Regions from separate parts of the Leptolyngbya sp. O-77 genome, predicted to be linked through region 1. Evidence: predicted binding sites of a transcription regulator. Region 1 holds the regulator's gene; each other region holds the start of a gene.
The links. Region 1 encodes NtcA, which controls nitrogen genes in cyanobacteria. Its sites were predicted from a motif close to TTTGTANNNNNNNNTACAAA; they were not measured.

Region 1 (9,828 bases):
AGAACTGGGCATAGCGTCCGTCTTGGGCCAAGAGTTCTGTATGCGTGCCAGATTCCACCACGCGCCCCTGTTCTAGCACGAGGATGCGATCGGCGCGGCGGACGGTGGCTAGCCGATGGGCAATGATGAACACCGTGCGCCCCTGCATCAGCCGCTCCAGCGCCTCCTGCACCAGCGCTTCCGACTCTGAATCCAGTGCCGAAGTCGCCTCATCCAAAATCAGAATGCGCGGATCGAGCAGCACGGCCCGGGCGATCGCAATTCGCTGGCGCTGCCCGCCCGACAGGTTTACGCCGCGCTCACCCACCCACGAGTCATAGCCATCGGGAAATTGGGAGATAAAGGCGTGGGCGTTGGCGATTTTTGCGGCTTCGACCACCGCTTTCTGGTCATAGTCTGTTTGCCCAAAGGCGATGTTTTGGGCGATTGTACCAGAAAACAGCACCGTTTCCTGAGGCACAATGCCGATTTGCCGCCGCAGGCTATACAGCGTTACGGTGCGGATATCCACGCCGTCGATCAAAATTTGCCCCTGCTGCGGGTCATAAAAGCGTGGCAATAGGTTCACCAGCGTCGTCTTGCCTGCGCCGGAGGGGCCGACTAGGGCGATCGCCTCGCCAGGGAAGGCCAGCAGGCTGAGTTGGTGGAGGACGGGTGATGGAGCGGAAGCAGAATCCTGGTTCCCAACCCCTGACTGGGGATAGGCAAAGCTGACGTTGCGGTATTCCACTTTGCCTGTGACAGGCGGCAGAACAAGGGCATTTGAGGCTTCATAGACGGCGGGTTCCACGTCCAGCAGTTCAAAAATGCGATCGACCGAGGCTTGCCCCTGCTTGAACTCGTTGTAATTATCCGTGAGGTGGGCGATCGGGTCTACCAGCATTGCCACTGCAAAGACGTAGCTGCCAAACTGTTCGCCCGTCAGGTTGCCCCGCGAAATTTGCCAACCGCCGAGCAGCAGCAGCAGCAGCACGCTAACGGCATACATAAAGCCCACCACGGGATACTGCACTGCCTTGAGCCAGGCGGCGGCATATTTTGCTCGGCGATTGCGCTCGGCTTCGCGGGCAAAGCGGCGAATTTCGTAATCCTCGGCAGCAAAAGCCCGCACTAGGCGGATGCCGCTAAAGACTTCGGTGAGGAGCGAGGACAGGTCGGAGACAAGGTTCTGGCTGCGGCGCGAAATCTTCAACATGCGATCGCCAAACCAGCTAATCAGCAGCCCCATCAGCGGCACCATTACGAGGCTGGCCAGGGTCAACTGCCAGTTGAGATAGACCATGTAGCCGAACACGAAAACAAGCTGCAAGATGCAGGGCGTAAAGTCGTGAAACACTTTATTCACCACTTCGCCGATGCGGTCGATGTCTTCCGTGAGGCGATAGGACAGGTCGCCTGTTTGGGCCCGCTCAAAATAGCCGAGGCTGAGGGTTTGCAGGTGGGCGTAGGTGCGCGTGCGGAGGTCGAGGGCGATCGCCAGTGCAGCTTTGGCCATCAGCGCGTCCTGCCCGTACTGGGCAATTTTTTGCACCAAAAACACGCCCGCCACGATGCTTGCCATCTGCGCCAGCGATCGCACGTCTCCCGCGACCAAAAAGCGCAGCAGCCGCCCCGCCAGCCATGCCAGCAGCGGCCAGGCCGCCGTAAAGATGAGCGTGCAGCAAAACGCCCGCACCACAGTTCCCCAGTGGGGTTTGAGATAGGGCAGCAGTCGCCAATAGCCAGACCGAGAATCCAATGCAAACCTAGCCGAATAACTATTCCGAATATTCCGAATACTCCAATGAACCAGAAACCGGGGGCAGGAAGCAACGGCGTGGCGGTAGAGGCGATCGCCGCAGGCTGACAGCAGCAAAAGGAAAAATGTTGGAGACTTTCGGTAGAGATGTTCTAAGGGCGATCGCCCCCCAGTTCCAGATCCACACATCAGGCAAATTACGGTTGACGAATAGCTGAATAGGCTGAGTTCTTCACATTTTCCTAGCCTATCAAGCCTGTCAATCATTCAGCGTAGCTCGAAGAATTTCCACATACATCCACAGAGAACGCCCGCAAATCAGGCATTTCAGCCCTTCTCTAAATTTCCTAGAGAGAGAGTCTCTAGTTGGGATACCTCTGCCAAAACTCGCAATTTATGCCGAAATCAAGCTGAAATGTAAAGAAAAAAGAACAAAGTCTCCTAGAATATACGGACATAGCTCTATTATGACCGGGTACTGGCAATATAAGCCGTTCAGGTTGTTTCAAAAGCCTGTAATAGACGCAGGTTACGAAAAAACAGAGGATTAAGCGCTCCTCTCTCGCATTTTCAGTTTCGCATTTTCAAAAAATCAGGCAATCTACTGGCGATTCACGATCGAAAAACAGCATTAGAAAACCAGAGCAAGTTCGCGAAAACCACGCTCATGCCAAATTTGCTGCTGTTTACCCAATGTCTGGTGTCGTGCCCCCAGGGGTCAAACGCAACAGACATTGTTCCCTCTGAGATTGACCTCAGCATTTGAGTCATGCTCTATTGACGTTTGTTTTTTGTTACCAGGGTTTAAAATTTCATGGCAATCGATCCTAATGTTTCTCCCGCAGGCGGTGCTCTGCCCAGCGGTGTCACCATCATTGGTGGTATCGTTCTCGACCTTGTTGGTGTCAATGGTCAGCGCCTTGTTGCACAGCTTGCTGCGTCTGATCTGTACGAAGGTACAGTTACCACTAGCCAGCAACTCATCGGCACCCAGACTGGGCTAACCCCCACCTTTATCAATACGCTTGGCGGCGGGCTAAGTCGGGTTGCGGTGCGTGTTACTCTGTTCGACGGGGATAACGCGCCCTCAGACTTTGACTTTAACCAAAACCGACTCCTGCTTAACAGTTTCGACATCGGCAACTGGAGCGATGTCGAAACCATCACCACAGACGGGCTGGGAAATCCAATTAGCTCTCCCCGCCCTAACTTTGGCTTTGCCAATGAAGAGCTAGACACAGGCTGGTTCTTTGCCCAAGACCCCACCTTCCTGGCGAACTTCTATAATTCGCTGGTTTCGGGACAGAGGGTTGATTACACCTTCGTGGATAATACTGTCGCCGAAAACTTCCTGAACTTTAAGCAAGGGCTAGACGGTAGCCTGATTGGTGGTGGCGGGGGCGGGGGCCCTATCATCGATCCTGGCGGCGGCGGCAACGGTGGCGGCGGTAATGGTGGCGGCAATGGCGGCGGCAATGGCGGCGGCAATGGTGGTGGCCCCGGTGGTCCAGGGACGCTCCCTGGTGATGTGATTGTGGGGGATGGGCAAACGGGTAATTCGGCGATTCCGCTGAGATGCCGAAACGGTACGCCTGTCCCCTTCCTCACCCCCAGAGGGCAGCGTCGTTTGCAGCCGCTGACGTTAACGAGTGGGCCCAACACGCTGACGGTAGAACTGGTGTCTACACAGCCGGGACAGCCACGCAGTTGGCGAGCCGCAGCCGCAGGTTCCCCTGCAAGGGCCCGCAAGTTCAATCGGGCAGGCTATAGACCCGGTGGCGGTTTTGAGATGTTTGGTGGTGGAGGAAACGACGTATTGCAGGTGCGGCAGCGGCAGAACATCCTCCGGGGTCAACAGGGTAATGACATCCTGACGGGCGGTCCACGGCGAGATTTCCTGCTGGGCGGACGAGGCGATGACGTGATCAATGGCGGTGGCGGCAAGAACACGATTGTTGGCGGTGCAGGAAATGACACGCTCATCGGCGGTCTAGACCGCGATATGTTTGTTTATCGCCGGGTCAATCACGGAACGGATTTGATTCAGAACTATCAGCCAGGGGTTGACGTGATTGACCTGCGGCGCATCTTCGCCCGCGCTCCTTTCCAGGTTGCAGGACGCAGCAACTATCAGCGGCTCAACACGTTTGTGCGGTTGATTGAACGCCAGGGGAATACGCTGGTGCAAATTGATAGGAATGGCAAGCAAGCAGGTAAGTCCTTCAATACGCTGGCGGTTTTGGAAGGAATCGCCGTGAGCCAGCTTAGCTCCTGCGATTTTGTGGTGTAAGGGGGCGATCGCCCTTTCATTGCCCGCCCTTTCATCGCCCGCCCTTTCATCGCTCGTCAAGTCTTTCGTCTCTCTCGTTAGAGGTTGACGACGCGAATTCACTAAAACTGCTGCATGAACCCTACGCGATTGGGTTTGTGCGGCTTTCTTTTTGGGCGATTTTGGTGGGGAGTGGAATCGTCAATGTTTTCTGAGAATGTTTTCTGAGAATGTTTTCCGAGGTTGATGGCGATCGCCCTTGAACTTGCGCCGACCCCGTGCCTATAGTGGAAAGCATTTGACCCCTTTCTTCTTCGATGAGCAAGCGCCTTCCTGAAACCACCGCTTACGTTCGGATTACCCATCAATCCTGGCAGCAGGGCAAAATTGAGGGCGAAGTGCGGGCGAATGCCTACGAGTGGCAGTTCCAGTGGTGCTTTCGGCAGGGGCAACTGATTGTGCAGCCGTCCCTGGGGCGGGCGCTGATCAAAGACCCGCTAGAGCGATTTTTGGAGCGCAGCGACTATCAGCTAGAGCTGGGTGGTGACTATTCGTTTACCATTCGGGCAGAAATTTGAAGCCTGGCCTGGCCGCGTCTAAACTGGCTCAGACAGGCGATCGAGGTAGCGCTCAATCAGCAAGATTGCCACAATATCGTCGATGGGGCGTGGCGGCGTTCTCATTCCCTGGGGCAACAGGCGCTGGAGTCCCTTGGGTGGATACATTTGCCAGTAGCGATCGCGGGCTTCCAGCGTCGAGTAGCGTTCATCAACCATGACCACGCGGATTGGGTCGCTGAAGGCTTCGCTGAGCGATTGTTTCCACTGGCGGGCGCTAGTTTGATCGCCCATGACCAGCAGCGAAATCGGGTATTGCTGGCGGAGTGTCTGAATTGTGGCGATCGCCCGCTCTGCTGCGACGACTTGATGCATAAACAGGTTGCGATCGACCCCCATCACGGCCAGCCCACACTTTTGCCGACCCGGATCGAACCCAAGAATGACGGGCTGCCCCAAGGCTTCAGGTGCAGAAGTGGAATAGGACATGGGCAAACGGCAGGGGTGAAAGGCAAACGGCAGCAGGGCGGTTTAGTTCGTTGGCGCGAAGGGCGATCGCTGCGGGGGCGGGGTGGTGTTGACTCTGCTGTCCGTGCTGAACAGAACCCGCCCATTTTGCACGGCGGCCAGGTCGAGCCGGACGGGCCCAGCGGTGAAAATGGTTTCAGAGGCGATCGCATGGAGTTCTACCGGGCGACCGTAGGCTCGAATATCTTGCAATAACCTAACCACGGCCTCGGTCTGTCCGTCCGCAATTTGCAGCACATCGCCCAGCACCCCAGCCTGTCGCGAGCGAAACTGAGCGTTGGCAATCAAAAGATTCACGCGCTCCACCAATTCTTCATCTCGCATCCGGGTGGGATCGAGCGCAATCGTGACCACCAGATCGCCCTCTCGAAACACCACTTGATTGGGCGCAGCGTTGACATAAACCTGGATGCAAGCCTCGCCCGCCAAGACGCAGGGTTCGCCGATGATGTAATTGCCCGCCGACAAAATCCGCACGACATAATCTTTGCCGTCCTGGATTTGATTGATCAACTGCTCCACCTGGGCGTTGGTAATTTGAATCACCTGCTTGTCTACATTCACCGTGCCCGGTTGGATGCGCTGGCTGGCAAAACGGTTAGCCTCTAGCAGGAGGCGATTGACCGCGCTGGGGGCAGCCTCTGGGGTAATGACACGCACCACGCCGGAGGCCATGGGCTGGTTTCTCAGCACCGCCACACTGCCCTGGCGCAGCCCTTGAAATTCGCGCTCCAGGGTTTGCACTTCTGCCAGCAGAGCGCTGCGCTGGGCTTCGAGATCATCGAGTTGCAATTCTTTTTCGCGGATTTGGGCGGTGCGTTCGGCAATCTGGCGATCGCGCTCGGCTACGTCTCGGTCGCGCTGGGCAATCTGCCGCTGGCGATCGGCCTGGAGTTGCTGAATTTCAGCACGAAGCTGGGTGGCCTGCTGGGATACGTCCGTGAGCAATGTCTGTGCCTGCTGATAGTTGGCAGCGACTTGGCTCAACTGCGACTGGGTGCTTTGCAATTCCTCGCGGGTGCGGGTTTCCTGGGCGATCGCCGTTTGTAGAGACTCGTTGGTGCGGCGCAGGCGGCGCTGGGCAGACTGCTGCTCTCGTTCGGCGCGATCGCGCTGTCGCTGCACTTCGGCGGTTTGCTGCTGCGCTTGGTTTAGTTCTGCCAGCGCTGCGTCTCGCTCCTGCTGCACATCTTCTAGCTCAAACACACCCGTTCGCAGTTGGTCATCGACCGCAAACAAAATGCCAAAGGTCATCGCCGAGATGAGAATCCCCGTCATCACGGTGATCAGCGTGGCAGTTTGACGGGGACGCAGGCCAAACAGACTGAGGCGAGCCTTGCCCACCTTCATCCCAAGGCGATCGCCCACCGTGGCCACCACAGCCCCCAGCACCAAAATTGCCGCAATCAAGACCAGCCCGGTGGTCATCGCCGATAAAACTCACACTCAGCTACACCATACTGCAATTGTGCCGTTGAAAGGCGTAGCTCACAGTCGCCTGCACACCGCAACACCGCAAAACGCCTCCACAGGTTGGCCCCCGCAAAACGCCTCCACAGGTCGGCCCCCGCCAGGACTTTTGCCGCATTAGGCGAGCCATCGACCTGAGTCCTGTTTTCATAAGCGTCCTAACGCTAGGTACGCTCTCTCAACCCTGACCGCTATCCAAATCTCTAAGTAAAATCTCTAAGTAAACTGCTGACTCAGCGCCACTGGGTTATAAACCGTGATCTTCTTCTTGTGAATAGAGATCATTCGATCCTGGCGCAGGTCACCCAGCAGGCGCGTTACCGTTACGCGGGTCGAGCCAATTGCTTCGGCGATCGCCTGGTGAGACAGCTTCAGGTCGATCGTGATGCCCTCGGACGTAGGAACCCCAAAATCGCGGCACAAAATTAGCAAAAAGCTGACTAAACGTGACCCCATGTCTCGGTGGGCCAACGTTTCAATCATCATTTCGGTTTGCAAAATCCGAGACGACAGCCCCTTCAGCATCAGCATCGACAGGTCGGGATTTTCCTTTAGCGCCTTTTCGACCTGCTCAATCGGCACTGACAGTAGCTCCACTGGCGTAAACGCGACAGAATGATAAAATCGGTCTGCCTTTTGCCCCGTAATCAGCGACAGTACGCCAAACACGCTATTCTCTCTTAGCAGCGCCACGGTGATTTCTTCGCCTGCCTCATAGACTCGCGACAGCTTTACTGCGCCCTTGAGCAAGAAATAAACCCGCTCAGCCGGATCGCCCGGAAAGAAAATCGTCTTTCCCCGGTCAAAGGTTTCTACCATCGGCGGAAACGCGCTGCCGCTCAATTGGCGAAACACATCTGCTAAAGGCTTTTCATGTGAGGCAACCATACCGTCCGATTCCCAGCGCCCTCAGGGAGCGAATATGACCGAAATATGACCGAGACATGACTGGAACAAAAGATGAAAGCAAAACCCAGATTTTGCCCAAGAGGCGAAAAACCAGGATAAACGCAGTCTTAGAACACTTAAACTAAGTTTGGGGCCGCTTTTTGTATCTAAAAACACGCTTCCATAGGAAGAATGATCGTTTCGATACCAATTTCTGCGTTTGCTCTATCGGTAGACCCGGCTGAGAGAACCCAGACTCTATTCTGGAAACTGGGCGATCGCCCTCAATCCTGCGTTCCAGACAGCATATCGCAATTGTATCTGACAGATACAATTTAGGAAAAAATTTTCCCGTCTCGCCCTCATCTCTTGCCATCTTCTCTTCCCTCGCTTTACCCCACCCTCCCCTATCCGTCCTGCCCCGTTTTTGAGTATTTTGTGAATTGCCCTCGAAATTTGGATGCCGTTACCCATGCTTGACCTCACCGGAAAAAATGCGCTCGTCACAGGCATTGCCAACAATCGCTCAATTGCCTGGGGCATCGCCCAACAGCTCCACAAAGCCGGGGCAAACCTGGGCATCACCTACCTGCCCGACGACAAAGGCAAGCTAGAGAAGAAAGTGGCGGAATTGGTTGAGCCGCTCCAGCCCAGCCTGTTTGTGCCCTGCGATGTGCAAAATGATGAGCAAGTCGAGGCGGCATTTGCCACTGTGCGCGAAAAGTGGGGGCGGCTGGATGTGCTGATTCACTGCCTCGCCTTCGCCAATCGCGACGATCTCAGCGGCGACTTCAGCAATGTTTCCCGCGAGGGCTTTAACCTGGCGCTGGACGTGAGCGCCTACTCGCTGGTGCAGCTTTGCCGCGCTGCCAAGCCGCTGATGACTGAGGGCGGCGCAGTGGTGACGCTGACCTATCTGGGCGGCGTGCGCGTTGTGCCCAATTATAACGTCATGGGCATTGCCAAGGCCGCGCTAGAGATGAACGTGAAATACTTGGCAGCAGAACTGGGCCCGCAAAACATCCGGGTGAACGCCATCTCAGCCGGGCCGATTCGGACGCTGGCCTCCTCTGCCGTTGGTGGCATTTTGGACATGATTCACCATGTCGAAGAAGTCGCGCCCCTGCGCCGCACCGTCACCCAGACCGAGGTGGGCAACACGGCCGCATTCCTGTGCAGCGATCTGTCTACGGGCATCACCGGGCAAGTGCTGTACGTCGATGCGGGCTACGAGATTATGGGGATGTAGGAATGTGGGTCTGCTTTGAGTGTTTTCGAGTGTTTTTGAGCGTTGGATTTTTTGGGGCGCAGGGTGCAAAGCTACTAAACCAGCTCTAGTTTTCCTCAAAGGCGATCGCCACCGGAACAGGCGCAGCATCGGGCACTGCATCGGGGTCAAAGATCGGCGGCGTGCCATTGCGGGTTTTGGTGAGTCGCTGGAGGTGACTAAAGACCTTGCGGGCGTTGGTTTCGTTGCCTTGCTCAGCGAAGAGTTCGAGGGCTTGCTGCAAATCGGCGATCGCCCCAGCGGGGTTGCTGGCACGGGCCAGCCCCCGATAGTAATAGGGGGTGGGCACCTGGGGGGCAAGCTGGATGGCGGCGGCGTAGTCGCGAAAAGCAGATTTGATTTCGCCCAGCTTTTGCGCGGCCAGCCCCCGGAAGAAGTAGATCATGGCGCAGTTGGGCTGGATGGTGAGGGCGTTGGTAAAGTCGGCGATCGCCCCGATCAGGTCGCCCTGCTCTGAGCGCAGATAGCCCCGGTTGCAATGGGCATCCATCTGGTTGCGGTCGAGTTGGAGGGCGGTGCTAAAGTCGGCGATCGCCTGCTGCCGCTCTCCCAGCTCATCGTGACACAGCCCGCGCAGATTCCACACTAGCGCCTGATCGGGGCGAATGCGTAAAATTTGCTCCACATCGCTGAGGGCCCCCTGCGGGTCGCCTAGCTCATAGCGCGTCACGGCCCGATTCCAGTGAGATTGCACATCGGTGGGGTGCAGCACCGGATTTTCAAACCGCTGCGTCAACTGTTGCACGGTGGCAGGGTCGCTAGTCCGCAGTTTGAGTTCTAGATGGGGAATGCCCAGGTCGTCTACCAGCGACTCATCCAGCCCCAGCACGGCGTAGCGATCGTCTGATACCAGAAAATTTTCCCGTGTTCCCAAAATCTTGAACTGAAACTGGCTGGGAAACTGCCGCTTCAGTTCCAGCAGGTTTTGCAGCGTCTCTTGCAGGCTGCGGGCTTGCTCAGACGGGGCGTGCCATCGCTGCACCATCGCGCTGAGAAAGCGGGGCAAATCCTGGTCAGCGCTGTAGCACCAGCCGATTTCCAGCTGCCGACCCTGGGCCAGAAAATCGTGCAAACGGCGCACCATTGGGCG
Region 2 (9,828 bases), 2.7 Mb from region 1:
TTTCAGTCAGAACAAGTTAAGTCAGAACAGATGTCTTAAAAAGAATGCTCAAATGACTAGAACATTCACAAAACACGCGCTGGAACGTTCACCGAAACATCGCAACGATGCCAATCCAGATGAATAGGCTGGCGATCGCCCCAATGCCCGAATCCCTTGCAATATCCGTATTCCAGCTTAAAATACAGCGGTCTGGGCTGCGGCGGAAATGATGTAAAAATTGACGTGCCTCAGACAAGAGTCAGATTGATGTGTCAGATTGATGTGTCAGATTGACGTAGACGTAATCGACGTAGTTAGAGAGCAAGCAAGGGCGATCGCCTATTCTGCCGTAGACTGCGTGTTCTACTGATCTTGGCCAACCAAATTCTCTTCCTCTAATCTGAGATGCTCTAAAGCATCTCAAAAGTCATTCAATGTCCGCCCAGCGAGTGTATCCGCGCCATGCGTACCTTCCCCACACCTGAAGCCCTCAAACGGTTCCCCTTCGGCCTTGCCGATATCGCCGTGATTCTGGGCACGATCGCCCTGCTTGCGCTGATCGGTCGCTTGGGGGCAGACATGATGGTTCGCTTTGCGCCGCCCGAAGTCTCACCCGAAATCGACCTCGATCCGCGCAATTTGCCTTACTATGCCGGGCGATCGACGCTGCGGATGTTCATCGCGCTGGCGTTCTCCACTCTGTTTACGCTGATCTATGGGTATATTGCTGCCCGCAGCCGCCGCGCCGAGCGCATTATGATCCCGCTGCTGGATATTTTGCAGTCTGTCCCCGTGCTGGGGTTTCTGTCGATTACGGTGACGGGATTTATTGCGCTATTTCCAGGGAGCCTGCTGGGGCTGGAGGCTGCGTCGATTTTCGCCATCTTCACCAGCCAAGTCTGGAACATGACCTTTTCGTTTTACCAGTCGCTGCGGACTGTGCCCCAGGAACTTATGGAAGCCGCTCGGCTGTATCGGCTATCGGGCTGGCAGCGGTTTACGCGGCTGGAAGTTCCGTCGGCCATGATTGGGCTGGTGTGGAACGCCATGATGAGCTTTGGGGGAGGCTGGTTCTTTGTGGCGGCTAGCGAAGCCATCAGCGTGCTGAATCAGGAATACACGCTGCCAGGGATTGGCTCCTACGTGGAAAAGGCCATTGTGGAGGAGAACCTCTCCGCTCTGGGTTGGGCCATCCTAACCATTGCCATTGTGATTTTGCTGGTCGATCAGCTATTTTGGCGACCGATTGTCGTCTGGTCAGACAAGTTCCGCCTGGAGCAGAGCGCTGGGGCTGCGTCGCCCACTTCCTGGGTCTACGACCTGCTGCAAGCGGCCCGTATCCCGCGCACGCTGGGGCGGCTGCTGCGCCCGATTGGAGAATCGACCAAGCGGGCCCTGTCGGCCCTCACGCCGCCACGCAGCACCTATCCAGAGCGCGATGGGACTGGCGAAAAGGGCGATCGCCTGTTCAATCTGCTATTACTGCTGATTATTGGCGCAATCATCGCCTGGATGCTGCACTTTATCTTCAGAACCGTCGGCCCCGCCGAAGTCCTGAAAACCTTTTGGCTGGGGCTTTTGACCCTGCTCCGGGTAATGGTGCTGATGGTCATTGCCACGATCATCTGGACTCCCATTGGCGTGGCGATCGGGTTCAATCCCAAGCTGGCACGACTCTTGCAGCCCGTGGTGCAGTTCCTCGCCTCCTTCCCCGCAAACTTTATCTTTCCCTTTGCCACCCTTTTCTTTATCCGCACCAACATCAGCATCGAGTGGGGCAGCATTCTGCTCATGGCCCTGGGCGCTCAGTGGTACATCCTGTTCAACTCCATCGCTGGGGCCCAGACAATTCCCACCGACCTCCGGGAAATGGCAGACAACATGGGGCTGCGAGGCTGGCAGCGCTGGAGAAAAGTGATTATTCCGGGCATCTTTTCGGCCTGGGTAACGGGCGGGGTCACAGCTAGCGGCGGTGCTTGGAACGCCAGCATCGTGTCTGAGATTGTATCCTGGGGGTCTAGTACCCTCACCGCCACGGGTCTGGGGACTTACATTACCGAAGCCACCACTCTGGGTGACTGGCCCCGCATTACGCTGGGCATTGCCATGATGAGCCTGTTTGTGGTGGGTTTCAACCGCCTGTTTTGGCGGCGACTCTATGAGCTAGCTGAGACGAAATATCATCTCTAGTGCTATGTCACAGCTAGAGCTTAGGTTGGTAGTCAGCGCTTTAGCGCTGAAGCGCTGACTACGAGCCGAGGCATCACCCTAAAACTAAACCGTGACACTGCACCAGAAAACATTCCTCTGAAATCCCCCCCTTTAGGAGTGCCCCATGACCCCGAAGACCCGTCTAGACACCGCCTTGATTGCTGTTGAGCAGGTGAGCAAAAGCTTTGCCTCTCCTGAAGGGAAAGGAAGCTTCACGGTTCTGAGCAACATCAATCTTGCGATCTATCCTGGGGAGGTCGTGGCTCTGCTTGGCCGCAGCGGGAGTGGCAAGAGTACGCTGCTGCGAATCATGGCGGGGCTGCTGTCGCCCAGCGAGGGCAGGGTCTACAGCAACGGGCAGCCCCTCAAGGGAACAAATACCGACGTAGCGATGGTGTTTCAGAGCTTTGCACTGTTGCCTTGGTTGACGGTGCAGGAAAACGTTGAACTAGGGCTGGATGCTCAGGGTGTAGAACTGGCAGAACGACGACGGCGATCGCTCGAAGCAATTGACCTCGTGGGGCTGGATGGGTTTGAAAGCGCCTACCCCAAGGAACTATCGGGCGGCATGAAGCAGCGGGTCGGCTTTGCGCGGGCCCTGGTGCTACAGCCCAAAGTGCTGTTTATGGATGAGCCGTTTAGCGCCCTCGATGTGCTGACCGCAGAAAACCTGCGGGGCGAAATTGACGATCTCTGGAATGCAGGCCAGTTCCCGTCTCAAAGTATTTTGATCGTCACCCACAACATCGAGGAAGCCGTGTTTCTGGCTGATCGGATTGTCGTGCTGGGCGCACGTCCGGGTCGAATTCGTGGCATTATCGATGTCGATTTGCCCCGCTCCCACGATCGCACCCAGCCCCGATTTACCGCATTGGTGGACTATCTTTACACCGTCATGACCAACCCCGACCTGGAGGTGACTGGACTGGGAGTGGCTGGAGCAGTCGCCGCCAGCCCCGTTCCTGCCGCCCGATTCGAGGGTGCAGCCGCTAACAGCGTGCGGCGATCGCCCTACGAAATGCACCTGCCCCACGCCCGGGCCGGCGGCATCAGCGGACTCCTGGAACTGCTGGTGGAAAAGCCAGACGGACAGGAAGATTTGCCCCGCCTGGCCGAGCGCCTGGGGCTAACGGTCGATGATCTACTGCCCATTTTGGATGCAGCCGTTCTGTTGGGTTTTGCAACGGTTGCCGCAGGCGATGTGAGGCTGACGGAAGTGGGTCGAGAATTTGCCACGACCACCATCCTGCAAAGCAAAGACCTGTTCCGACAGCAGCTTCTGCGCCATATCCCCGTGTTTGACAGCATTTGCAGCACCCTGCGCGAAAAGCAAAACGGCTCCATGCGGGCAGACTTTTTCCTGGATCTGTGGGATGAACACTTTCCCCACGCCGAAGCAGAGCGCCAGTTTGCGACCGCTGTAGATTGGGGACGCTATGCAGAGCTATTTGAGTATGACGCAGACGAGGAGCGGCTTTATCTGCCGGAAGCGCAGCTTGTGGCATAGGCGCACTGCTGGCATTAGCCTGCTGGAGTCATGCCCCCATGACCGGGCGATATGACCGGGCGATCGCCCCTCACGCCCGCCTAGCCTCTCCCCTCCCTCGGTTGCAGCCCTCTGGCAAATTGCCCCAATCGCGCTGATAGCATAGAGGAGGCCGCGCCCAGCGCTCGGCCGCTTTCGGAGGACTTTTGATCTGTTTGCAGCCCATCCATGACCGAACTCCCCACCCACGCCATCCAGCCCGCCGTCGCTGCCAGCGACACCTGGTTTGACTATCCGGTGCGCGTCCAGCCCCACCACACCGACTATGCAGGCGTAGCCTGGCACGGCACCTACATCGCCTGGCTCGAAGAAGCCCGCGTCGAGTACCTGCGCTCCATCGGCGTGAACTATGAAGACCTCGTGGCGATCGGCTGTGAGCTTCCCGTCGTCGAACTTTCGCTGCGTTATCACCGGGCGATTCAGATGGGCGAAGGGGCGATCGTCCGCACTCGGTTGCAGATGGACGGCGTGCGCCTCAACTGCGACTATCGCATCCAGTCTCCCGATGGCGAAATCCTCTACGCCACAGCCCAGGTTACGCTTGTCGCGGTCGATCGCGAAAAGGGCAAGATCATGCGCGTGCTGCCGCCAGCGGTGAAGAGTGCGCTGATGCGCCTGGCGAGTCCGTGATCAAGGGTCAAGATGATGTCAACACAGAAAGGGAAAACCCAAAAACGAAACCCTTTCCCTCTTCCTTCTTCCCTTTTCGTTCTTCCCTCTTTCTTCGTTCTTCCCTCTTCCCTCTTCCCTCTTAACTCCCTATGTCCGTCATCGTCTTCGGCAGCCTCAACATGGATCTCGTCGCCCGCACGCCGCGTCTGCCCAAGGCGGGTGAAACGCTGACGGGACATATGTTTGAAACCGTGCCGGGGGGCAAGGGCGCAAATCAGGCGGTGGCAGTGGCGCGGCTGGGCGTGCCGACGGCGATGGTGGGGCGCGTGGGCGGCGACAGTTTTGGGCAGGACTTGCTGCGGGGGTTGCAGGAAAGCGGCGTAGCGTGCGATCGCGTTTTGATCGACCCCAGCACCCACTCTGGCATCGCCATGATTGCAGTGGATGATGCCAGCGAAAACACGATTATTCTAGTGCCTGGTGCAAACGGTCGGGTGGATGAATCCGACGTGGCGCGGCTTGCAGAAATTTTGCCCCAGGCGAAGGTGCTGCTGCTGCAATTGGAAATTCCCCTGCCGATGGTGGTCGCCGCCGCCAAAGCCGCCAAAGCTGCCGGGGTGACGGTGCTATTTGACCCTGCGCCCGCTCGCACGGATCTGCCCGACGAGCTATTTCCCCTAATTGACATCATCACGCCCAACCAGGTGGAAACGGGGCAGCTTGTGGGGTTCCCAGTGACCGACCTAGAGTCGGCTCAAAAAGCGGCGGCTGTGCTGCACGAGCGGGGGGTGGGCACGGTTATTAGCAAGCTGGGCAAAGCCGGAGCGGTCTGCATGACGGCGGACGAAACCTTTGAAATTCCTAGCTTTCCGGTGCAGGCCGTAGACACCGTAGCCGCAGGTGACTGCTTTAATGGGGGGCTGGCTGCCGGACTGGCCGCCGGGCTGAGTCTGCGCCAGGCAACTACGCAGGCCGCCGCCGCCGCCGCTATATCCGTCACCCGGCCCGGCGCACAGCCGTCTTTGCCCACCCGCGAAGAGTTGCAGTCATTCTTGCGAGAGCGATCCGTATCGCTACCTGGTTTTTGAAGGGCAAAATTTCTCAGCACCCGTTTTCAGCACTTGACTGATAGCGACGCTACAGCAGCCTGGACAAAACCCCTTAATCTGGGCATAGGCTTTTGTAGTGGGGATTTGGCTTTAGGACTCGTGCCCCGGAAGTCTTTGAGCTTGCTCCCTTCGGGGCCTTTGCCCTGCGACTCCTGACCTCTGAATCTTTCTATCCTATGACCCTCGCCTACGCCAACCCCTCTACCGACTCGACGCTTCATGCCATCCGAGGTGCGTTTCTCGATTTTCTAGATGATCCCTATTACGTGCCTGAATCGGAAAGCGTCCGCTATATTCATGACGGGCTGATGGTGCTGGAAAACGGCTGCATCCGGGCGCTGGGCGAATATGCAGCGGTGCGGGCGGAATATCCGAATGTGCCCGTGACCCATCAGCGCGATCGCCTCTTAGTACCCGGATTCATCGATACGCATGTGCATTACACCCAGACGGAGATGATTGGGGCCTACGGCGAACAACTGCTGGAGTGGCTGAACAAATACACTTTTCCAACGGAGGCAAAGTTCAAAGACAAACACCATGCCCATCAGGTTGCGGCCTTTTTCTTAGAGGAACTGATAAAAAATGGCACGACGACCGCAGTCGTTCTGGCAGCGGTGTTTCCGGAGTCGGTAGATGCCTTTTTTGAAGAGGCGCAGCGGCGAAATATGCGGATGGTGGCGGGCAAGGTGATGATGGATCGCCACGCACCGGACTATCTGACGGACACGGCCGAGAGTGCTTACACAGATAGTCGGGCGCTAATTGAGCGGTGGCACAAGTGCGATCGCCTCCTCTATGCCATCACGCCGCGCTTCGCTATCACCTCTACGCCAGAGCAACTGCGGGCCGCGGGCAAGCTGCTGGAAGAGTTTCCCGATGTCTATCTACACACGCACCTGTCAGAAAATCTCAAAGAAGTGGCGTTTACTCTGGAGCTATTTCCAGAGTGTACCGATTACCTGAATGTGTATGAATCCTTTGGGTTGGTGCGCGATCGCTCGATTTTTGCCCACGGCATCCAGCTCAGCGATTCCGAATTTGAGCGGCTGTCGCGGTCGGGTGCGACGATCGCCTTTTGCCCCACGTCAAACCTGTTTTTGGGCAGCGGCCTGTTCAACCTGAAAAAGGCGAAGTCGCCAGAAATGCCCGTGCGCGTTGGGCTGGCCACCGATGTCGGCGGTGGCACTAGCCTGTCGATGCTGCGGACGGCCAGCGAAGCCTATAAAGTAACCCAACTGCGGGGCGATCGCCTGTCTGCGTTCCAGACGTTTTACATGATGACGCTGGGGGGAGCGCGATCGCTCTTGCTAGAGGATAAAATTGGCAATTTCCAGGTCGGCAAAGAAGCCGATTTGGTGGCGCTGGATTTGCGATCGACACCGATCTTGGCGATGCGAAACCCGGTCGCTGTGCCCGCCGATTTTCAGGAAATGGCAGATGCAGTCTTTGCCACGATGATTTTAGGAGATGAGCGGGCGATCGCCGCGACCTATATCGCTGGGCAGCTTGCCTACGCGCGAGACGCAAACACGTAAAGTTTTGCATCTTTTTTCGTTGGATTTCGGCTAAAAGTGCCTATCAGTTACATAAACTACATCCACCGCCTGGTAACGGTGTTATCCCTAATGTCAACTTAAAACGCGAATGCGAATAAAACCTCCAGATCCGGTTCACTGGCACGCGAACGCGGCTAACTCTTGCCAAAACCTTGGGCGATTGCCCAAAACCAGCCTCTCCAACCTAAAACCCCAGGTGTCAAAGAAAAAGCGGAGCTATTCAATAGCTCCGCATTCCACTAGATGAAAAGCTAGCAATTTCTAATGAAACTTGGAAACCGCTTGCTCTAACTTGCTCTAATGTCTTGCTCTAATGTTGTCTCAGCTTATACGCTTACTATTGCGCTTGCAGCTTTGCCACTCCTGCTCCTGAATGCCCTGACTGCTCTTTCATTCGGATTAGCAGCGTCTAGCTATCTACTCAGCGATTCGCTACTTTTGCTGCCTGAACAGCACCGACATCAGAACATCAAAAGAACATTGAAAAAGAGCATTGAAGATTCGGATGAACCTTTCAAACTGACTGTAACAGCGCAATATAAGCTAGCCCCTGACCGAAGCGAGACTACCGACTTGAAGCGAGGGAAAGCTCATCGGACTCATCTTCCGACAGCCGCAAACTGGGGAACAGGAAATGGTTTTCCTCGACGTACTGCGCTCCAAAAAGCCCCTTTTCTGCCCAGAAATAGCGATCGGTGGTGTGTTCGTTTCGCTTGACGAGCAGCAGTGCTGGCGGCGCAATGCCTTCAGCTTGGATGAACTTTCTAGCAGCCGTGACGGGTTTATCTTCGCCACTTTCAATACTATACTGAGGCACCAACTCCAGGATTCTACGCCCCTCCAGGCGGCGACGACTCTTACGCTTGCGTCTCCTTGCCAACCTCCTGACCTCCTCTCTCTAGGAATAGATGTAACTGTAGTTACAAAAAACTAAACCGTCGCCAGTATAGTGTCCCGGCCTCAAAATTTCAACTTCTTTTAACCTAACGACATAAAATCTTAGAGATGTCGGTCTCAAAGCCTCGATGTTTCGCAGAATCGCTTAATTTATCTGCGGAGATGCTTAATATTTCGTTATACTTCACTCCCTGCCCTGGGCAATTCAGCCCTGCTGAAATCTGGCTTGGGCTTGACTCTTTCTCCCAATCTGAGGGGATGGGCGGTTGGCGCTGGCGTTGAGTGGATGCCCTATTGAGCTTTATCGATTTGAATCGACCTGACTATTGAGAATCCGAATGCTCTGAATGCTTTAAATGTCAGGAAATTGACAGAATGTTCTAAAGCGTGACCCGCCTCGGGTTTAATCCGTCTGATGCTCTTATCGCTTCTATAATGATAGGACTTGTGATAGGACTTGTGCAGTTGGGGACTTGTGCAGTTGAACAATTTTTCACAGGCTGCGCTTGTGAAAAATTGTCCAGAATCCAGAAAATTCATCGCGGGTGCGTAAGTCCTGTAACAAGTGGCTTAATCTAAGTGGCTAATGGGGATCAGCAGCGGCAATCTCGTTGAAATTGCTGAAACTGCCCACCCCATTTCCTGATGTGGTGAGGTACGCGCCACCTTAGAGAGGCAGAGGTGTGGTGAGCGACTTGTGCATCTTGTGTATCTCGTTTTGTATCTCAATTACCTCAATTACCTCAAGGGTGTATCCCAACTTCACACCTCGTTAGCTTTAACGCTGTAATAAGCTTGCAACATGTTGATGCCAGCCAGCCCTGAGTTTGTTTTGCTGTGTCAGTCGCAGATTGCGGTGCTGACGCAGGGGCTTGGTGCGGCCTTGAGCGTGGTGTATTTAACTGATGATCCAACGGCGGGTGGTGAGGCCGATCTAACGCCTGTTGCGGCTTATCCTGAAGAAGCAGTGGATTGGAGTCAGGAACAAATTCTGCGGCTGTTGTCTGGCGGGCCGTCTACCCCCCCTTTGCCACCCCAGCGGTTATTGACAGATGCAGGGCGATCGCCCGACTCTGCTTCTAAGGCTGCGAAATCAAGCTCGCCGCCGTCGGAGCGTACATCAGTTGAGCCAGAGACTGCCTTTCAAGGTTCTGCTGGGGCCTTTGCCGAGCCAGGGCTATATTCTCAAAAAATTGTCCTGCCACTCGTTTACGAGGGCATGATGATGGGGCTACTGGTGACTGCTTGTTCGGATTGCCTCTGGGGAGAACAGGAGCAGAGCCAAGTCGAGCATATTGCCCAAACGCTGGCGATCGCCCGTTTGCTGGATCAGCGATCGCAGTGGGCTGAGTTTGAGCTACATCAGCGCCAGGTGTTGCAAAGCCAGCAGCGCGACCAGATGGATGACCTGCTGCATCAGTTTCGCAATCCGCTGACGGCGGTTCGCACCTTTGGCAAACTGCTGCTGCGTCGCGTCCAGCCAGAAGACGAAAACCGCACCGTGGCAGAGGGCATCGTGCGAGAGAGCGATCGCCTGCAAGATCTGTTGCGCCAGTTTGATACCGTCATCGATCTCGACCCTGCTTCCCTGCCCGAAGCCAGTCCTGCATCGCCACCCCGTGATGCAGAGGTTCGTTCTGGCGGATCGCCGCCCTTGGCATTGCCATCTCAGGCAGTCCCGACCTCATTAGAACCTCGCTCTGTTACTGGACAAATGCAGATCGAAGCACTGGATTTGGCGGCTGTGGTCGAGCCACTGGTCAGTTCTGCCAGTGCGATCGCCCAGGAACGGGGCCTAACGTTGCAAACCGAACTGCCGCCTGACCTGCCCTCTGTGCGGGGCGATCGCCGCGCCCTGCAAGAAGTCCTGAATAACCTGCTAGACAATGCGCTGAAATATACTCCGTCGGGT
Region 3 (9,828 bases), 2.0 Mb from region 1:
ACGAGCGATCGCCTGCAAATTCCTCCAATCCGCCATTTCTACAACCTGATTCTGTCCCAACTGCCGCAGCGCATCCGCCAGCAGCCCCTCGCCACCACAGCCCCCTAACCCCCAATCCCTAACCCCCAACCCCCAACCCCTCACCTGGCATGAGCCATGCTTTTAGAGCGCTGCTGCGAAAGGTCGGCAGCGGCCCCCACACCAGCCAAAACCTGACCCGCGAGGAAGCTGCCGCTGCCACGCGCATGATGCTGCTGCAAGAGGCAACACCTGCTCAGATCGGTGCGTTCATGATTGCTCACCGCATCAAGCGCCCTACGGGAGTTGAACTGGCAGGAATGCTGGATGCCTATGATGAGTTGGGTCCAAAGCTGCAATCGATTGGCGATCGCCCTGTTTTCATCCTCAATGCCCCCTACGACGGACGCGATCGCACGCTGCCGCTGAGCCTGGTCACGGCTTTGATTCTGATAGCAGCGGGTCAGCCCGTGATTCAGCACGGCGGCGACATCATGCCCACCAAAGAAGGCGTGCCCCTGGTAACACTGTGGGCGGGGCTGGGCGTAGACTGGTCGCGTCTTTCCCTCAGCCAGGTTCAAAGCATTTTGGAAAGCACAGGCATGGGCTTCGTCTACATGCCTATCCACTTTCCACTGGCACAAGCCCTAGTCGAATATCGTGACCAGATTGGCAAGCGCCCACCCTTTGCCACATTAGAGCTAATCTGGTCGCCCTATGCTGGGCCAGGGCACGTTGTCGTCGGCTTTGTGCATCCCCCCACCGAAGGCATGGCTCAGGCAGCCTTTGCGCTGCGCGGCACATCGCTCTACACCACGGTCAAGGGGCTGGAAGGAAGCTGCGACCTACCGCGAGAGCGCACCGCCATCATCGGATTCAGCACTGCGTCGCCAGACACGCTGGAGCGGCTGCACCTGCACCCCTACGACTACGGCATGGGCGGCAAAAACGTGCCGCTGCTTAGCCCTGCCGCTGCTGTTGAAGAGATGCTCCAGGTGTTGCAGGGCAAGCCATCTGAACTGCGCGAGTCGGTGCTGTGGAACGCAGGCTTTTATCTGTGGCGCTGCGGTAAAGCCGCAACTCTGACAGAGGCGATCGCCCTTGCAGGACAACTGCTCGACCAAGGTTCTGCATGGCAAGCCCTCACCCACCTGCGACAAGCCACCAGCGCCCCCTGCCCCGTTTAGGGTCGGGTTTTTCACGGCTCCTTCCAGATTCTTGCCCCCCATGAGGGGTTAGACTCTCGTGCGGGTTGCAGCGCCATCGGCCTATGCTCGGAATGCGGCTTTCTGGTGTTTTGAGTGCGATCGCCCAGGCGCTTGCGTCAGTGTTTTCACGCAAGCTTCGCGGTCGAAAACCCTGCCGCTGGGTTTACTGAACCCTCTCATAAAACACCAGATCGCCAGCAGCAACACGAGGAGTGACCCGTAGGATTTGAAGATGCCCCAAATTGCAACCCATTCAGCTTGAAGACGGCAGCATTTTGTATGTCGAAGCGACAGACAATATCCAGGCAATTGATGCACCCACAAACGGTGGTGGAACTGGAAACGGATACCCCAATGAACCCTCTGAGGAGGTGTCTCGCACATCAAAAGGATGGAATCGAGGCAACCCCAATACTCAAATAGCGCAGAGCTTCCAAGCTATCGAAAGCACGATTAAGACCTATACGCAGCATACCCTCAACGCTTTTCGAGGGGCTGCAATGGCAGATGTGAAAAAGGTGACGCTGGAATTTGGGGTGAACGTCAGCGGTGTGGGGGGTGTGCCCTATATCGCCACAGGAACAGCCGGTTGCAACATCAAGATCGTGGTTGAGTGTGCTTTTCCCGAACGCACGACCCCGGAACCCCAGACTCAGGTATCCCAGTTGCCCAGAGAAATGCCCCCCTCAACCAGGATGTCCCCTGCTCGCGAAGCCAATGGAGTTGGTAACGGAGGGGGACACGGAGGTAGACCCACGCCACCGCCGCGCCCGATTTCCTAACGATCCATCACCAGATGAGCGTGAGGCTGGTGCGAAACTGATTCATGCTGAAAGAGGGACTTATGCACCGCTAGTCTCTATGCAAACCTGACAGAATTTAGCGCACGGGCGCTCAGCCTGGCCAAGAAAAACCCCCTGAACTCCAGGGGGTCGTTCACTCTTCGACACAAACCAATGTCTTGTGATTAGACCACGTGACGACCTCAGAAAGACACACCCTAATGCTCTGAAAGACTGTTCTTGAAATCTTGTAAAACCTATAGAATTGCGTGAAGCACCTATGCAATGTCCATCTTAGAGATGCTGGACGGGCGTTACAAATGGCTCTTGTGCCGGTGCAGGGCGACTTGCAGGCTACGCCGCTTCGGCTACATCATTCAGGTCGCTTACTGCTCGTAGGTGACACCACGATACTTCAGGTTATGGACACCATGCTTCTGCGATGTTGCGGCGTGGATAGCAGTCTGGACTTTGATGCCGCGATACATTCTTTCACCAGGCATAGATGCTACAGAGCCTTCGAGTTTTTCGGGATTGTATTCGTAGCTGGCAAAGCGATAGGTAAGTTGCATAGTGACCTCCGTTATCCGAAGCGTTGATGGTAGATGATTAACGTGAAACGATTTAAGCAGCGTGCTTGAACGATAAGTATCAGGTATCAATCAGGTCAGCAAACAGTCCGTGCAAGTAAGATAACCAGGTAGGCTGATAAGTACGCTATGTGTGCAAATGCTGCCGATATCCGGGAGCGGGAAGGAATTTTAGGAAAAAAGCAAATAGGAAAAAAGCAAACCTGAAACTTGGGGGCGTTGCACTAAGGGGGGCTTACTCAATGCGCGTTCAAGGGGGCGCGTTCAGGTTTGCTGGAAATTTTGCGGGCCAGCTCTGGGGCTAGTTTTGGAGATGAAGCGGTGGGGTTGCGCTAACCGCCTAGCTGCCGTAAGCGACACCGCGATATTTCAAGGGGAATCCAGGCGAGCGTGTGGCGGAGGGATCTGCCGGGTGAACCTTTGCGCCGCGATAGGTCAGATCCATTGATTCCAGGTTGGCTTGGCGGGATGCCTCTAGCTGGGCAGCGGTGTAGGCATAGTTGACGGAGCGGTAAGTGAGTTGCATGGTTGTGTCTCCTTGAGAGTGAGCCAGGAAAGATGCGGTGGGGGCTATCTGGCGTGTTGCTTTATGTCTTAGTTTTATGCTGTTTCCCCAGGCGGGTCGATACAGAAAAGTTAGGGAGTTTTGGCAGGGATGATCCTTAACTTTGTGGGCGATCGCCCCGCACACGCCTTAACTTCCCTGAATGGCACTTCCTTCACACGGGGCCGAAGAGGGGTGAAAATCGGTGGCAATAGGCAGAAATTAAATTTAGCTAAATCTTGACATTTCCTTCAAACGGTAGCTTAAAATACAGATTGAAAGGTTGCAGCTATATTGAAGAGCAAACAGTTAGACCGCAAATTTGGTTAATAGACTCGAACAGAATCTCTCGAATAGGATCTTGACAAGCGGGCGATCGTCCCTCCGGGTCTGGCTTTCCCCAGCACCCTCAAGTGGTTCAACGGCGTACTAATACACACTCTCATAGAGACTTATACAGACTCTCAGTTAATTCAGCCAGTACTAATTCAGCCAGTACAAATTTCCCAAGGGTCACTGGCAGCCCAAAGCTTGACAAACATTCGACAAAATTCTTTAGGAGGAACAGATGAGATTAACGTATCGGGGTCACGACTACGAGCAGGAGCCTGTCCCTCCTATGCAGATGCGAGACTCTGGCTCCGTCGGCCTCTACCGTGGACGGGAGCTTCACTTTAGCTATCCCCGTCATGTGCCTGTGCCCCAACCCGTCAATCGGTTGCAGTATCGTGGCGTAGCCTATCAAACAACCGAGACGGGCGAAGTGAATTCGATGGGGCGGGTGGTGCGTCTGGCTGCCCATGCTCAGGCACACCACGCGATCGCCCATGCTCACGCCCGCCTGATCGATCAGCAAGAATTGGCAAAGGTTCATCGCCAATACCTGATGGAGCGGTTGCAGCGTCGTCTGGAAGTGGCGCGGGCTAAGGGGGACGACACGTTAATTCGCCAGCTTGAGCAAGAGCAGCATCAGTTGGTGTAGCGCTCGGCGTTTCGATCATGGTGTGAGTTTTTCGTTGCACCATGCCGCGCTACCACACATCGTCGTCTGGATCAGGCTGAGGCTCAGCTTGATATAAACCCGACGGCTCTGCGGCTTTGCGCGTGGGCTGGAGAAACTTTTCGTAGGGTGAGACTGGCGGCGACGCTGGGGGCAATAGCTCCAACTGGGGCGATCGCCCCTGACCCGTTTGGGCGCGGCGGCGACGCGATACGCCCTCTTCTGTCGTTTCCTCTGCCACCACTTCGTAAAGAATTGCCTGCTTGTCGCCGTCGCCCCGGCGCAGCACCCGCCCTAGCCGCTGAATATATTCCCGGCTGGAACCCGTACCCGACAGGATAATCGCCACGCGAGCATCGGGCACATCCACGCCTTCATTTAGCACATGGGACACGGCCAGTGTTTGATAAGTGCCCTCGCGGAACTTTTGCAAAATGTCGTGGCGTTCTTTGACGGGCGTTTGGTGGGTCAGCGATGGAATCAGGAACTCCTTGGAAATGCGGTAAACCGTGGCGTTGTCGTTGGTGAAGACGATCGTGCGATCGGGGTAGTGCTGGGCCAGTAAATCTGCCAGAACCCGCAGCTTACCTTCGGTGCCCAGGGCGATCGCCCTCGCTTCCCGATGCGCCAGCATGGCCCGCCGTCCCGCCTGCGATTGGGCGCTCAGCCGCACAAACTGCTGCCAGCCCGACAGGCTGCCCAAAAACACTTTGTGCCGCTCCAGAAATGCATTGCGGGTTGCAATCAGCGCCGTGTAGCGATCGCGCTCCTGCTGCGACAGCTTGACCTTCACCTGCACAATTTCATGATGCGCCAGCGCGTGCCCCGAAAGCTCCTCTGCCGTGCGGCGATAGACCACCGGCCCCAGCAGCGTGTCCAAATCAGCGTGGCGGCCGTCGCTGCGGTCGGGCGTGGCAGTCAGCCCTAGGCGGTAAGGGGCGATCGCATATTCGGCAATCACCCGGTTAAAGTCGCTCGGCAAATGGTGACACTCATCGCAAATCAGCAGTCCATAGCGATTGCCCAGAGACTCTGCATGAATCGCCGCGCTGTCATAGGTGGCAACCAAGACAGATGTGCGATCGCGCGACCCGCCACCCAGCAGCCCCACCTCCGCATCGGGAAACGCCGCCAGCAAATGAGCATACCACTGGTGCATCAAGTCCAGCGTCGGCACGGTAATCAGCGTGCTGCGGGGCGTTGCCTGCATCGCCATCTGCGCCAGATAGGTCTTGCCCGCCGCCGTCGGCAGCACCACCACCCCCCGCCGCCCCGCCGCCTGCCACGCGGACAGTGCCTCCTGCTGGTGCGGATAGGGCTGCCGCTCAAAGGCCACATTCAGGGCGATCGGCTCAAACGCTTTTGCCTCATCGTCAAACGCCGTGCCCTCTGCCCGCAGCCGCTCCACCAAAGGACGATACTGCATCGCAGGCACCCGAAACCGCTCCACCCGGTCATCCCAAGTCGCGAAATCCACCCAGGCCTTGCCCTTGGGCGGCGGATGCAAAATCAAAGTACCCCGGTCAAACTTGAGGGTTGGCGTGCGGGCCATGCAGTACGTTCGTTTTCTCCTGAGTGATCTGCCCGTATTGTACGCCAGGGACACCATTCCGTTTTAGACTGGAGGATGCCCGGATTTGATGTGCTGTTTTCAAGAAGGCCCCTGTGCGAAAAAAGGTTATTGCTGGCAACTGGAAAATGTATAAAACTCAGGCAGAAGCGCAAGAGTTTCTGCAAGGGTTTTTGAGGCATCTGACGGAAACACCCGACGATCGGGAGGTCGTGCTTTGCGTCCCTTATACCGATCTTTGGCTCTTGTCCAAAAACCTGCACGGGAGTCGGATTCGCCTTGGAGCGCAAAATATTCATTGGGCTGCCGAAGGCGCTTACACGGGTGAAATCTCTGGGCCAATGCTGGCAGAAGCAGGTGTTCGCTATGTCGTCGTTGGACACAGCGAACGGCGGCAGTATTTTGGCGAAACAGACGACACGGTGAACCTGCGCCTGAAAGCCGCCCAGGAGTTTGGCATTACGCCGATTCTGTGTGTGGGGGAAACCAAGCAGCAGCGGTCTACGGGGCAAACCGAGCCGTTTATTTTTAACCAGCTTGAGAATGATCTGGTGGATGTGGATCAGTCCAACTTGGTGATTGCCTACGAGCCGATTTGGGCCATTGGCACGGGTGACACCTGCGAACCCGACGAAGCGAACCGCGTGATTGGGCTAATCCGTGAGCAAATCGATAACCCCGACGTGCCGATTCAGTACGGCGGCTCGGTCAAGCCAGACAATATTGATGCCATCATGGCTCAGCCAGAAATTGACGGCGTTCTGGTGGGTGGGGCTAGCCTGACACCCGACAGCTTTGGGCGCATTGTGAATTTTGGGCTGTGAGTTTTGGGCTGTGAATTTTGGGCTGTGAATTTTGGGCTGTGAATTTTGCCCTGAGAATTCGGCAATCCAAAATCGAAAATCCTAAATCGCCAGTCTTAAATCACGAATCGCAATTAGCCGATATCAAAGAGCAAGGTCTCAAACAGAAAGCCCCGCAATGCGGGGCTTTACTAATGGTATCTCGTGTAGTCAATCGTTCATCAACAGGGAGCAGTAAACGGTCATTTAGGCTTCTTGCTTTTTGCGGCGGCGACGAGCGTACATCAACCCAGCGGCGATCGCCGTTCCAGCCATCGTCGTCGGTTCGGGCACAGCGGTAGACCCTGCCATCACGATGCCGTCGTTGCCACACTCGGCAAACAGGCTTGCGATGAAGTCGCCCACGGGTAGCAGGCTCCGATCAACGCTGAACCCGAAGGTGTGGTTACCCGTTGCATTGAACTGGCCAAAGTTTAGCCCCAACCCTCTCAGGTCAGCCGCCGCCAGCATGTTGATGCCACCCAGGTAGGTGCCAGACTTCATGTTGGTTTGAGCGGCAGTATTGTAGCCAAAGTAGGAGTTGTTTGCGGCCAGGTCGCCCAGGGAAGCAGAGCCGCCCACCTTCGCCACTTCGGTTGCGTGTTGCTGGTGGCTGCTAAAGCCAGAGTTAACGCTGGTCAGGCTAGTCGTGGTCACGCCACCGTACAGGCCCAGAGGGCTGATTTGTGTGGTTCTCGTTGTTCTGACCCGGCCTCTGCTGTCCACGGTTTGGGTTTCGGTTACCACTCTCACGTTCGTGTCGTTGGTGCTGTCAAACCGAATTGCAAACAGGTTGCTCTGGGCAGCATTGAAGCTTGCGGTGTTGGTGAAGTTCAGCACCAGATCGCCGTAGCTGATCTTGTTGTTCCGTGCGCCGTTGAGGTCGTAACCATTGAGAGACAGGTTCGAGTTGATGGCAAAGACCACGCGATCTTCTAGAACCCGAAACGCCATGCCAAAGAACTCGAAATCGCTGTTTTGCCCAACGACTAAGCGCCTGTTTTGGGCATCCCACTCGGTGCCATCGTTGAATGAGTCAATCGTGTAATTCCATCCCCCCACCTGAAAGGCTTGGGCCTGCGACCCGGTGAGGGCCAAAACGCCAAGCGTTGCCGCAGTGCAGAGGAATGTTTTAAACGCTTTCAGTTTCATAGGTTAAAGAATGCTCTTGTGCGCTAGTGAGTTCGTTGCAGATCGTTTTTCTGCATGCTTAGACGAACCAATTCTGCAAAATTGATCCTTCGCACCCCTTGTATAACAGGATGCACTTTGACCCATAAAGAAAGGACACTATGTAAAGCGATTTTTAACGAAGAAGGGATTTTGTTTTAGGGGTCTTTTGGGGTCTTCTTGCAGTAGATTCGTCAGCTTAAATACGGAGTGATTACCGAGCGATCGCCCTTGATTCAGTGCAAACGTTTATTCCACAGAATTTACGTAGAGCGGCAGGAGGAAACTACTGAGTGGGAAGCCTTTTGTCGCTTTTAGCCTTGATTCTGGGAGGGCTGGCCCTCGTAGCTATGCGGATCTGGCGGGCGATCGCCTCTGTAAAATCCCTTTGGTCTCCATCCTGTAGCCCAGTGAGGAAAGACGATCTTCTCTAGTCTTGAAAACCGAACTCGCTCAAATTTTGAATTCGATAGATTAGGAGTGTCAGTAAGTCCCGCAGGAAACCAGAATGAGGGGCTGAAGAATTACCCATACTCTGACAATACTCTGACAATACTCTGAGGGAGATGAGCAATATGGCATTAGTTCATTGGGTTCCTTTCCGTGAATTAGAAACCCTGCAAAGAGACATGAACGGACTGCTGGATGTGTTTAATCTGGAGGGCGATCGCAAAGCAGGAATCCGCACTGTGCCCGCAATCGAGCTACAAGAAACACCCGATGCGCTGGTACTAAAGGCCGAAATTCCGGGTGTAGATTCCAAAGATTTGGATATTCAGGTAACTGCGGATGCCGTTGCGATTAAAGGCGAACGCAAATCTGAAACCCATACCGAAGAAAACGGCATCAAGCGCTCTGAGTTCCGCTATGGCTCGTTTAGCCGCATTGTGCCCCTGCCCAGCCGCATCCAAAACGACAAGGTGTCTGCCGAGTATAAGGACGGCATTCTGCACCTAACCCTGCCCAAAGTAGAAGCCGAAAAAAACAAGGTCGTGAAAGTGACACTGGGATAATGAGGTCGTCCTTGCAGTGTTTCAGTGCTTAGGAATGCTCCGCCGCCCTCCCTTTGGAGGATGGCGGAGTTTTTGTTCTTAGGTTTTGGCAATGCCTCGACGGATCTCAATGCTTCTATCTCAATGCTTCTAAATGATGCTACGCCTGAAGTTTCTAAACACTCCCCAGATGCTTGACTAGCAAGCCAAAATCGCAAATCCAAAATCGCAAATCCAAAATCGCAAATCCAAAATCGAGAATCGATCCCTTGCCCGTCTGTTTACAATCATCGCTGTTTACAATCATCGCTGTTTACAATCGAAGAGAGCGTTGCATTGAAAAGCCTCATGAAAACGAGCATTTCGATCTGGGCTGCGGCGGGATTGGCGATCGCCCTCCCCACGGCACTCACCCTCTCTAGTCCACTGGTCGCAACGGCAGTGCAACTAGCAGACGGCACGGTATATTTTGAGCAGCCGCCCAGCCTGATCGACTATGGGACGACCCGCACAACGACCTTTGCGCCAAATCCAACTTACTACTTTACTGTGACGCTGCCGCCCAACGCGGGCGAACCGCTGCAACGAGTCACAATTGAGCAGCGGGACAGCAGCACCTTTGCCCGCCGCGTAGATTATCGGCTGGATGAAACCTATGCATTTGTGGGAACGCAGGGAGAGCGGGGCGATCGCCTCTCCTTGGGTTCTGTCGCCTATGACCGCGACACCCAAACCCTCTCTGTCACCTTTGACCCGCCTCTACCGCCAGGAACCACCGCCACCCTTGCCCTGCGCCCCAGACGCAATCCCCAGCTTGACGGAACTTATTTATTCCGCGTAGTTGCTTTTCCGCCAGAACCAGACAACGGCAGCACCCACGGCCAGTTTCTCGGCTTTGGTCGGCTCCACTTTGATCGCCCAGAGTTTTTCCGCTGGGGCGATCGCTGGTGGTAGCCTGAGCGCTTCTCTAGTCGAAAAGCCCCTACTCAATCGCGCCGCCGCAGGAGCTGCCTGCCCCGGCTGTGCAGCCAAAGCAGTGTCTTGCCGTCACAATTTCTCGCTGCGCCAGCAGGTCGGGATGAAAGTCGTGAACCGTGGCGGGGCGATCGCCC

Region 2: O77CONTIG1_RS16320 (DUF3155 domain-containing protein) is a predicted target of NtcA. The motif match lies at 7,927-7,946, and genes of this name have one in related genera.
Region 3: O77CONTIG1_RS13645 (DUF4278 domain-containing protein) is a predicted target of NtcA. The motif match lies at 3,398-3,417, and genes of this name have one in related genera.

What each region holds. Positions count from the first base shown of each region.
Region 1 is NZ_AP017367.1:1,177,356-1,187,183, forward strand. It holds gene O77CONTIG1_RS05025 (ABC transporter ATP-binding protein) at 1-1,927, opposite strand, end outside; gene O77CONTIG1_RS25120 (hypothetical protein) at 2,553-4,028, shown strand; gene O77CONTIG1_RS05035 (DUF3146 family protein) at 4,325-4,585, shown strand; gene O77CONTIG1_RS05040 (pre-16S rRNA-processing nuclease YqgF) at 4,604-5,053, opposite strand; gene O77CONTIG1_RS05045 (DUF3084 domain-containing protein) at 5,096-6,520, opposite strand; gene ntcA (global nitrogen regulator NtcA) at 6,779-7,450, opposite strand; gene fabI (enoyl-ACP reductase FabI) at 7,923-8,699, shown strand; gene O77CONTIG1_RS05065 (tetratricopeptide repeat protein) at 8,785-9,828, opposite strand, start outside.
Region 2 is NZ_AP017367.1:3,845,640-3,855,467, forward strand. It holds gene O77CONTIG1_RS24735 (hypothetical protein) at 89-238, opposite strand; gene O77CONTIG1_RS16295 (ABC transporter permease) at 445-2,172, shown strand; gene O77CONTIG1_RS16300 (nitrate/sulfonate/bicarbonate ABC transporter ATP-binding protein) at 2,318-3,700, shown strand; gene O77CONTIG1_RS16305 (acyl-CoA thioesterase) at 3,908-4,369, shown strand; gene rbsK (ribokinase) at 4,501-5,439, shown strand; gene guaD (guanine deaminase) at 5,637-6,998, shown strand; gene O77CONTIG1_RS16320 (DUF3155 domain-containing protein) at 7,585-7,899, opposite strand; gene O77CONTIG1_RS16325 (sensor histidine kinase) at 8,725-9,828, shown strand, end outside.
Region 3 is NZ_AP017367.1:3,202,058-3,211,885, forward strand. It holds gene O77CONTIG1_RS13625 (LysR family transcriptional regulator) at 1-108, shown strand, start outside; gene O77CONTIG1_RS13630 (anthranilate phosphoribosyltransferase family protein) at 150-1,205, shown strand; gene O77CONTIG1_RS13635 (CU044_2847 family protein) at 1,469-2,008, shown strand; gene O77CONTIG1_RS23555 (DUF4278 domain-containing protein) at 2,395-2,580, opposite strand; gene O77CONTIG1_RS13645 (DUF4278 domain-containing protein) at 2,939-3,124, opposite strand; gene O77CONTIG1_RS13650 (DUF4278 domain-containing protein) at 3,711-4,124, shown strand; gene O77CONTIG1_RS13655 (DEAD/DEAH box helicase) at 4,174-5,694, opposite strand; gene tpiA (triose-phosphate isomerase) at 5,808-6,536, shown strand; gene O77CONTIG1_RS13665 (PEP-CTERM sorting domain-containing protein) at 6,762-7,706, opposite strand; gene O77CONTIG1_RS13670 (Hsp20/alpha crystallin family protein) at 8,300-8,737, shown strand; gene O77CONTIG1_RS13675 (DUF2808 domain-containing protein) at 9,065-9,670, shown strand; partial or broken gene arsS (arsenosugar biosynthesis radical SAM (seleno)protein ArsS) at 9,699-9,828, opposite strand, start outside.